DNA from 3 places in the Roseibium porphyridii genome. Region 3 is predicted to be linked to each of the others. Evidence: predicted binding sites of a transcription regulator. Region 3 holds the regulator's gene; each other region holds the start of a gene.

Region 1 (3,278 bases), 110 kb from region 3:
CAGACCGGAATCATCGACAGCGTATAGGAATAAAAAACCCTGTCGAATGCCGGGACACCCAAACCTTCTGTCGCGAAAGGATCAGCGGCATCGCCTTCGATCAAGCTGACCCTATCTTCCACACCGGCTTTTTTGATGTTCTTTTCTGCGGTTTCCAGCATGTTTCTGGAAATATCAAGTCCGTAAAACCTTGCCTCCGGATATGCCTGCGCAGCCAACACGAGGTTCCGACCTGTGCCGCAACCCAGCTCCAGGACCTTGCCGCCTCTCGGTGGTTGCATGTCGCTGATCAACCGATCGCGACCGAGAAGATAGTATTTCCGCGTCAGGTCATAAAAATAGCGCTGGTTGCGATAGACAGAATCCATCAAACGGGCAGTTTCAACGCTTCCGCTCATTTGCGTTTCTGGACCCTTTGTCTACCCGTTGAACACATAGAGGTGGAACCCGCCATAGATGGACGAGCGATCCTGTCGACCGAGTTCAAGGCTTTCTTTTTCTTCATAGGTCCAACGATCAAGTATCGCGTCAGCGACGCGGCCGGGCAACAAAGACGGTTCGGCAGCAGTGCGAAACACGACCCTGGCACCTGGCTGGGCCGTCCGGGTGATCTCGCTCCAAAGAGCATTCAATTGATGATCGGTCATCCAGTCCTGCGCATCAAGAAGCACATAGGCATCCAGCATGTCGTCGCCAACACCCTGCAAGTGCTCGGTGAAGTTCCGGTTCAGAACCCTCACCCTGCCGGCGCGTTCGCGAATTTCTTCAAAATGAGCTCGCTTCAGATAAGGCGGCAACGGTCCGGATTCTCCGGCAGGCCCGTCCCTGTCCGATGCATATCCACGCCCGAATGCCTGCCAGGCAAAATAGTTGTCCTGCATGGAAAAATCACAGGCGAGCTTTTCGAGACGTTGGCGCAAGACCGCTGACATGTCTCCATCAGCATTAGCTGAGACAAGCGCATCGTACTGCGCCGGCGGAATGCCCAGCCCATAAAGAGACATTTTTTTCGAGGTCGCCCAACGCACCAGTCGCTTGTCAAAAAGAGGTGCCAGTGCCGTATCGAAGAACGAACGCTGCTCCTCAAGCGATTTTGCCTTGACCATGTGCTTGGGGTCGATGCCGTAAAGCCTTGCCACAAGGTGACCCAGGCCGATGCAATATCCGAGGAGGCCGTGATGATAGAGGTCTCGGGAGAACAACGTAATGCGTTTGCGGCCCCAATTGGCCAGGTCACGCCCTTCCCAGTAAGCGATGGTTTCCGGATCAAGGTTGTCTTTTAGGAACCGCTGATAGGCCGCCACATTGGCTTTTTCGTCCGCTTCGCCGAAGAACCGGTAGAACGTTTCGTAGTTCGGGAAATACTTGGCGGCGGCCAACTTCAACCGGCCGAGAGCCACGTGAGCACGGTTGAGGTCAACTGCGGTGATTTCTGCCGGATTGGCGGTCAGGTAGGACATGACATTGCAGCCGCCCGATGCAATGGTGATCATTCTGCTTTCAGGTGTCAGTCGCAGAGCCTTCATGTCCACGTCCGGATCTTCCCAGATCTGAGGATAGACAAGGCCCTTGAAAGCGAAGGTGAACAGGCGCTCAAGGATTCCCTCGCGAGAGGTTGCCCCGGATCGGTGAACCGCGTTCTTTAGCCGTTTCTTGGACGCCGACAGCGTGCCATTCGCCATTGCCCTCTCCCGAGTCGCCTGTGAAATGAACCTGCTTTCCGATACGGCAGAGACACGACAGTTTGGTGACGTTTCTGGAGAATTGTTCGATTGTCCGGGCAATAAAAAATCCCCGCCGGAGCGGGGATCTTCGGTTTCAAGTCTGGTCGAACAGCCGACTAGCGGGTGACGACCACAAAATCCGTACCAAGACCTGTGTTGCGTTTGAAATTCCGGTCAGTGATGGTCAGGGATGTCCCTGGCGTCAGCATTTTGGAGATTTCGAGCGCGACTTTTTCCGGCATCACGACACGGTCAAGCAAGTCCTTTGAGTTGCCACCGCGGTCGCCTTCAGCTGAAACAGCTATCCAATCGACAGTCTGGTCGCCCTTTTCAAAATCGAGCGCAGTATAAACGTGCGTACCGATGTCCTTGTCTATGTTCTTCAGCGTTACAGGCGCTGAATACACATCACGGAACTTGCGGCGCACACGCAGCATTGCATTCTGCGGCTTTTCATATCCGGCCTCGGCGTAGATCATTGCCACAAGCGCATCGGTCACATTGCCGGTTACCGGCAGCTCCGCACCTTCCTGATAAAGGCTCACGGCAGCACGTGTCTTGCGGCCAAAGATACCATCGACCGGACCGGCGTCGTAGCCCATCTCATTGAGAAGACGTTGCAGCACCCTTGTGCGGCTCGGCGCTTTTTGAGGTGTAATGATCATCCGCAAAGGCTTGTCGAAATACGGATTTTCCGGCTCAGCCACAGGCAGCGAGGCCTGCAGGCTTGCAGGTTGAATGGCGCCACGCAGGGCGGAATCTGCCTGAATGTTCCTGCTCGACAGGCTTGCAACTTTCGTTTCCGGAACGAAAGGCTGTGGCAAGACGCTGTGGCGGACGCTTTGCGGCTTTGCCGGATCCCTGGTGACCACGACATGCATGCCCCTGTCCGTCATGCTGTAAAGCGACTTGGCAAAAGGACGCGGCATGCGAATGCAGCCATGAGAGGCCGGATAGCCGGGCAATCTGCCCACATGCAGCGCAATACCTGACCAGGTAAGTCGTTGCATGAACGGCATTGGTGCATTGTCATAAAGATTGGAAAAATGTTTGCGGCGCTTTTCCAGGATCGAAAAAACACCCGTGGGCGTGCTGTGCCCGCGCTTTCCCGAAGAGATCGGCGACGTTTCGATCAGATCGAGCCCGCGATAAACCTGAATCTGCTGTTCGTTCAACGATACCAGCATATGCAATGGCGGCTCGGTTGCCGCTTTTTCGGCATCCTTTGCAGTATCACGTGCCCAGGCACCGGATACGGCGGTAGCTGACAGAAGTGCTGCACTTGCCAGACCCAGCAGAGCGCGTGTCCGCCTTCCGCGGCTATATTTACTACAAGACGACATCCCAGAGCTCCCCAACGCAAAACCTATCAAGCTCGACCTAGTGTTTAACCGAGATCTTTTTAGATCGGGTTAGGAAACACGGTTACTTATTGGTTTCCTTCACCCTTTCCCCCAATCCGTCGCACACTATCGGGACTCGATCTGTTATTCACATCACAAATTGTACAGCTCTGACTCCAAGATGTGAGGATTGCCGCGCCGGAGACTCGAG
Region 2 (3,278 bases), 1.5 Mb from region 3:
TCCTTGGAGTATTCAGCTTCCAGCCAGAATGCGAGCACCAGTTCCTGGATTTTTCGTTTGATGGTTCGATCAGGTTCCAGAAACAGGTTTTTGGCGAGCTGCTGGGTGAGTGTTGACCCACCCTGGGTCAACCGTCCGGCAGTGACGTTGATATAGAGCGCACGTGCAAGTCCGATTGGGTCAACGCCAATGTGAGATCGATAGCGCCGGTCCTCGATGGCAATGACGGCATTTGGAAGGTAAGGCGGCAGCTGTTCGAGCCTCACGGCTTCGCCGCCGGTATCGCCACGATTGGCGATCAGGCTTCCGTTTGACGCGACGATCTTGACGTTGGGCGGGCGCGCCGGAACCTGCCACTCAGAGGTTGGAGGCAGAAAGGCCGCATAGTAACCGATGATGCAAACAACAGCGATGGATCCCCAGATCCCTAAAACCATGCTCCAATAAAGGCCGCGTTTGAGCAGGCGCCCGAACGCAGTGCGTGCCTGAAAACGATTTTTGCGTTTCTGGCTTCGCCTCTTGGAGCCTGATCGCCCGCCTCGCCGGGATGCCGTGCTTTTCTTTGTCTGACTGCGCCGCGAAGGGGTGGATTTCTTTCCTGCAGGCTTTTTGCTGCTGGTCTTTGTTGATTTTCGGCTCTTGGTTTTACTTGTTTTCTTTCCTGAAGGCGCAGTGGGGCGGTCCCGCGGTCCTAGACGCAGGTCGAGCAGACTGCTGCCCGTGTCTCCAAATGTCGGTTCAATCCGCGGCTGGCGTTTCGCCCGTGTCGCCATAGATCATCCGTCCCGTACTTACCGGTCCAGACGGGTGTTCACCCGTCAGACGCGCCGGCTCCCGGAGAAGATCCTAGAAGGGGCAATTTAAGGGGGCGTTAAGACATGCCAGGCGGTTCCAAAAAACCGGCTGAACAACTGGGAACGATCACATGCGGTCGCCGGTCACAACGGTCACTGGGTTTGCCGGTTTCAGCTGGAATACCGGCTGGCATCAGCACCGTAGTAGTTGACATACCGAGTGTTCAATTCGGAAACGGGCATGATGATCAATACGTCCGTGGTACCGAATTGGGGGTCGACTACCGCGCCGTCACCGATAAACGCCCCAAGACGCAGGTAACCTTTGACCAATGGCGGCAGGGAGCGCAAAGCCTGTTTGGCATTGACCTGATCAGACGGAAGCCTGTTCATTTCAATATAACGGTCCTTAACGGCCCGAACGCGCCATTTCTCTGGTGCGCGTGCGTTGTGATGCAGGAACGACAATTGACCGGCAAGGGCGTCCGGGTCCGTGCCTTCGATCGACGCACAGCCAAGCATGACGTCGATCTTGTAGCGAAGAACGTAGGCCCATATGCCGTGCCAAAGCAATTCTACGGTCTTCTTGTTTCTATAAGGTTTTAAGACGCATGAGCGCCCGAGTTCCATGAACCTTTTGCCCGGATTGGCGTCAATCAAGGCCTGGATGTCATATTCGGCAGCTGTGTAAAATCCGGCGTGCTGATCGGCGATTTCCTGCCGGAGAATCCTGTATGTTCCGACAATTTCCGGTTTCAGGCGACCAAGCTTGTTCCGCTTCATCGAGGCATGGTCGACCACCAGCAAATGATCGCAATAGGCATCAAACGGGTCGGCGTCGCGCCGTGTAGCTAATGTGTTCGCATCAGCGATTGCCGACATTTCCTCATAGAACACCTGATAGCGCAGCCTTTGGGCTTTTCTGACCTCCTTGAAATTGCGCGCCATACGCACTTCCAAAGAGCCGATCCGGCCAAGGGTTTCTCCGGTTTTTGCAGGCATACGCGGTGAGGTCGCACGCGTGGGAGCCGCGCTGATCGGCGCGCCCGGGCGCATACCAGGTGTGAACTTCCGCACCAGTTTCCTGGGAGAAAAAAGCCCTTGCCGCATTATGGACATTTCACCCTCGCGAATTCCTCTCAAGCGCACGACAACCGGTTTCACAGCTTCGTGGCTGTTTCACCGACTGTATTTCCTTTGCCGGAATTGCATCTCCGGTGTCAGGTGATGTGCTTCGAAGCTGCCGTAGACCATAGTTTTCCGACAGCTGGATGACACGTGTGTATTTGTTTTGTTTTGATCAAGGGCAAGTCTAGCCGAATAGGGTGAAATTGTGAAATTCGGCAAGCTTGGTTCATGTCCCGGTGGTCAGGCGGTCGGAGAGCACTTCAGCGCTCTGGATTCAGTTACGGTTGATCTCAGAAAGAGCGTCGAATATGGCATCCACTGACAATGGTTTGGTCAGGTATCCAGCCGCACCGACGTCCTTTGCTTTGTCTCTGGCATCTTTCATCACGTCGGCCGTCACAATCAGTACAGGTACCTGTGCTCGCCCCGCTGTCTTCTCGTCCTCGCGGATTTTGGCTATGGCCTGAAAACCATCAAGGCCGGGCATGTGCAGATCCATCAATATGGCGTCAAAAGAGCCATGCGCAGCCGCTTCCACGGCTTTTTCGCCATCTGTGACCATGACGGGGACATGGCCGAGTTTGCGAAGCAGTGCTTCGCTCAAAAGCCGATTGATATCGTTGTCTTCGGCCACCAGCAGACGCAATGGTCTCGCTGGCACTGCGGCCCGATTTGCCAGAAGTCCGTTGCTGATGGGTTCTGCACTGACATCCCAGGCGCTTTCAATACCGGTTTCTCCGAGAAGGCCTGAAAAAATCTGGGCGACTGTCTCAAGACGCGCAGGTCGGATCAGATAAGCGGCATATCCGGCCGCGCGCAGATGGTCGAGGCGGTCCCGCTCGGGTGGAGCGATCATCACAATGGCAGGTGCGTCGCATCCAGTTAGACGCGCTGTTGCGAGCCAGCCGCCACTGTCTGAAAGGGCCGCATTGTCGACAACCAGCAGGTCCGCTGATGCGAGCTTGTCCTCAAGCGCATCGTCGCCGGGTGCGAGTACGGCGACATCAGCCCCGTGCTGGTCAAGGCGTTTGGCAAGCAACGGGCCTTCAACGACGCTGTTGCTCACAAAGACGATATTACGCTGGTCCAAGGCGGCAAATCGGGGATCGGAAATATTTTTCAAGCTTTCAGGGATCGGCAATCTGACACAGAAGGCAGCGCCGCCCTCCGCAGTCGGTCTCGCGGAAATGGATCCACCCATCAGACCTGCCAGTCTTTGCGCAATGGCAAGGCCAAGTCCTGTGCCGCCAAACTTTCGCGCAGGGCCATGATCGACCTGTTCGAATTCCCGAAAGAGACGTTCAGCTTCTGCTTCGTCAAAACCAATGCCCGTATCGCGAACTTCGATATCCAGAA
Region 3 (3,278 bases):
TTGACGGCAATACCGGAACCGCAATCGAGGAATCGTCGGCCGTCTTTCGCAACAAGCCAGACACCTTCCCCATGATCAAACGACAGGTTCGATCTTGCGTAGTTACCGAATAATGCAGTCTCGGACATAACCTCTTTTGTCTCCTTAAGAACGCCTGCACGAAAGCAACGCTCGCGCCCGGCATGGGCAACGATGTCAAAGTTACTGTGTCAGGCCAAAATGCAACATGCCGCCCCGAAGAGGCGGCACGCTGCGGCTTTCTTATACACCCGCGGCCCCGAGGCCTGTCAATGGAAATGGCGCGTTTCCGCTACCTGCAGCGTCTGAGCCCAGATTCAGCAAAAGTCTCAAGGGCCTCGCCATACTTGGGGAAAAGTCGCTTCATCCCCAACTGGTTTCCGGCGAATGGTTGCCTGACAAATTAACGTTATTGTAACCTCTTGATATTCAAACACGAGATCTCGTGGGGCTAATCATTCTTAGGCACTAGATATGCCATAGTGGGCGTGCCTGCGCATGCCTAGCACGAGGTTAATGGCCGGCAAAACGGTCAAATGAAAAGGTGCGGCAATGAGTTGGACAGACGAACGGGTTGAGCTTCTCAAAAAGCTTTGGAGCGATGGCTTGAGTGCAAGCCAGATTGCGGGTGAGCTGGGTGGCGTAACCCGGAACGCCGTTATCGGCAAAGTACATCGGCTTGGACTGTCAGGTCGCGCAAAGTCCTCATCGTCCAGCAGCAAGCCTCGCCGTCCACGCACCAACGCGCCAGCAACCGGGACTTCCGCACCAAAGAAACCAACGCCGCAGCCGCAGACCATCGGTGCAACAGCCCTGAAGGCGGACATCGCACCGACACCTATCGTCGAGGCAGAGCCAGACCTTGAGCCAATCGCTGAGCTGGTGCCAATTTCAGAGCGCGCGTCGATCCTGACCCTGACCGAACGGACATGCAAATGGCCGATTGGCGATCCTGCGACTGACGATTTTTACTTTTGCGGACGTCAGTCCGACGCCGGTGTTCCCTATTGCGCGCACCACTGCAAGATCGCTTATCAGCCGGTTGCAGATCGTCGCCGCGATCGCAAAGTGATCGCCCGCGCGGGATAGCGATCAAACAGCATCGAAAACGAAAAGCCCGCCAGATTGGCGGGCTTTTTGTTGTGATTTTGCGCTTGATGGTCCGTCACTTCGTCACGCAACCACCGAAAACTGATCGTTGAACGCATATCCGGCACCACGGACGGTTCGGATGGGGTCCCTGGCTTTGCCCCTGTTCAGCGCCTTGCGAAGGCGACCGACGTGAACATCGACGGTACGTTCGTCGACATAGACGTCATGCCCCCAAACACCATCAAGCAATTGCTCACGTGAGAAGACCCGTCCGGGTGATGTCATTAGAAATTCCAGCAGCCGGAATTCAGTGGGTCCAAGATGGACTTCTTTTGCATTCCTGCGAACTCTGTGTGTTTCACGATCCAGCTCGATATCTCCGGACCGCAGCATTGTGGACACCACTTCAGGACTTGCCCGGCGCAGGATTGCGCGAACCCGCGCCATCAATTCAGGTACGGAAAACGGCTTCACGACGTAGTCGTCCGCGCCTGTCGACAGTCCTCTGATGCGCTCGGCCTCTTCACCGCGTGCCGTCAGCATGATGACAGGCAGTCGCTCGGTGTCTTCCCTGGCCCTCAGGCGACGGCAAAGCTCGATCCCAGACAGACCCGGAAGCATCCAATCAAGCAGCAAAAGGTCCGGTACGCTTTCCCGCAGCCGAATTTCAGCCTCGTCGCCACGAATACACGATTCAACGGTGTATCCTTCCGCTTCCAGATTGTATCTCAACAGAAGACTAAGCGGTTCTTCGTCTTCAACGATGAGCACCTTCGGCATACATCTCGCTCCATATCATGCAGCAGGCACAGGCGCGCCGGCCGGATCGTTCGTTCGAAATTTCGCTCGGCTGTTAGGAAACGCTGGTGGTCTCGTCCAGCTTGGTCCGTTCCTCCGGAAGCCGCTCACCGGTCACCATGTAAAAGACGTTTTCCGCAATATTGGTCGCGTGATCACCGATGCGCTCAATGTTCTTTGCGCAGAACAGGAGATGGACACACTGCGTGATGACCCTTGGATCTTCCATCATGTAGGTCAGAAGCTCGCGGAACAGCGACGTGTAGATCGCGTCCACTTCCGCATCGGCTTCCTGCACGCGTTTCGCTGCTTCCGGATCCTTGCGTGTATAAGCGTCCAGGACCTGCTTCAGCTGGCTCAGCGCAAGCTCGGTCATGTGCTCGACACCAATCGCAAGCTTTTTAGACCCAAGGCTGTTGTCGATCGCAATAGCGCGTTTGGCAACGTTCTTGGCCAGGTCTCCAACACGTTCCAGATCATTGGCGATACGTGTGGCAGCCGTAATTTCCCGCAGATCCTGCCCCATGGGCTGACGGCGCGCGATCATTTCGATCAGCTTTGCTTCCACTTCCTGATGCAACGTATCAAGCCGTTCATCCTGGGCGATGGTGGTTTTGGCCAGATCCAGGTCCCGTGACACCAGTGCAGAAACGGCATCGGCAAAAGCCTTTTCAGCCAAACCGCCCATTTCGGCGACCTTGCCGGCCATTTCCGTTAGTTCTTCGTCATAGGCAGAGACTGTATGCTCAGACATACTTTGTCCTCTTTAGTAATCTCGAAAGAATTTCTTAGCCAAAGCGGCCAGTGATGTAATCTTGAGTACGCTTGTCTTTCGGGTTTGTGAAGATGTCCTGTGTCGGCCCCTCTTCAACCAGAATGCCAAGGTGGAAGAATGCCGTGCGCTGGGACACACGCGCTGCCTGCTGCATGGAGTGCGTCACAATCACGATCGTATAGTTCTCGCGTAATTCGTCGATCAGCTCTTCCACCTTCGCGGTCGCAATCGGATCCAAAGCCGAACACGGCTCGTCCATGAGGATCACTTCAGGACTGACGGCAATCGCGCGGGCAATACAGAGGCGCTGCTGCTGACCGCCGGACATGCCGGTTCCGGGCTCATCCAGCCGGTTCTTCACCTCTTCCCAGAGACCTGCCTTTTGCAGGCTGGAAGAGACGATATCATCAAGCTCTGACTTGTTTTTTGCCAGACCATGAATGCGCGGACCGTAGGCGATGTTGTCATAAATTGACTTCGGAAACGGGTTCGGTTTCTGGAACACCATGCCAACCTTGGCGCGCAACTGCACCGGATCGACCTTGGGATCGTAGATGTCTTCGCCGTCAATCTTGATCGAGCCTTCGACACGGCA

Evidence for each region. The regulator PhoB, encoded in region 3, activates phosphate uptake and scavenging genes when phosphate is short. The targets are predictions, from matches to a motif close to TGTCATNNANCTGTCAT.
Region 1: the regulator PhoB is predicted to act here: its motif matches at 1,737-1,753, upstream of K1718_RS22260 (BtaA family protein).
Region 2: the regulator PhoB is predicted to act here: its motif matches at 2,055-2,071, upstream of olsB (l-ornithine N(alpha)-acyltransferase).

The regions. Positions count from the first base shown of each region.
Region 1 covers NZ_CP120863.1:4,843,717-4,846,994, forward strand. Annotated here, with positions in the region: gene K1718_RS22255 (class I SAM-dependent methyltransferase) at 1-398, opposite strand, end outside; gene K1718_RS22260 (BtaA family protein) at 420-1,682, opposite strand; gene K1718_RS22265 (L,D-transpeptidase family protein) at 1,841-3,067, opposite strand.
Region 2 covers NZ_CP120863.1:382,902-386,179, reverse strand. Annotated here, with positions in the region: gene K1718_RS01815 (transglycosylase domain-containing protein) at 1-773, opposite strand, end outside; gene olsB (l-ornithine N(alpha)-acyltransferase) at 966-1,904, opposite strand; gene K1718_RS01805 (hybrid sensor histidine kinase/response regulator) at 2,197-3,278, opposite strand, start outside.
Region 3 covers NZ_CP120863.1:4,730,854-4,734,131, forward strand. Annotated here, with positions in the region: gene K1718_RS21725 (aspartate aminotransferase family protein) at 1-128, opposite strand, end outside; gene K1718_RS21730 (GcrA family cell cycle regulator) at 571-1,107, shown strand; gene phoB (phosphate regulon transcriptional regulator PhoB) at 1,192-1,890, opposite strand; gene phoU (phosphate signaling complex protein PhoU) at 1,964-2,662, opposite strand; gene pstB (phosphate ABC transporter ATP-binding protein PstB) at 2,697-3,278, opposite strand, start outside.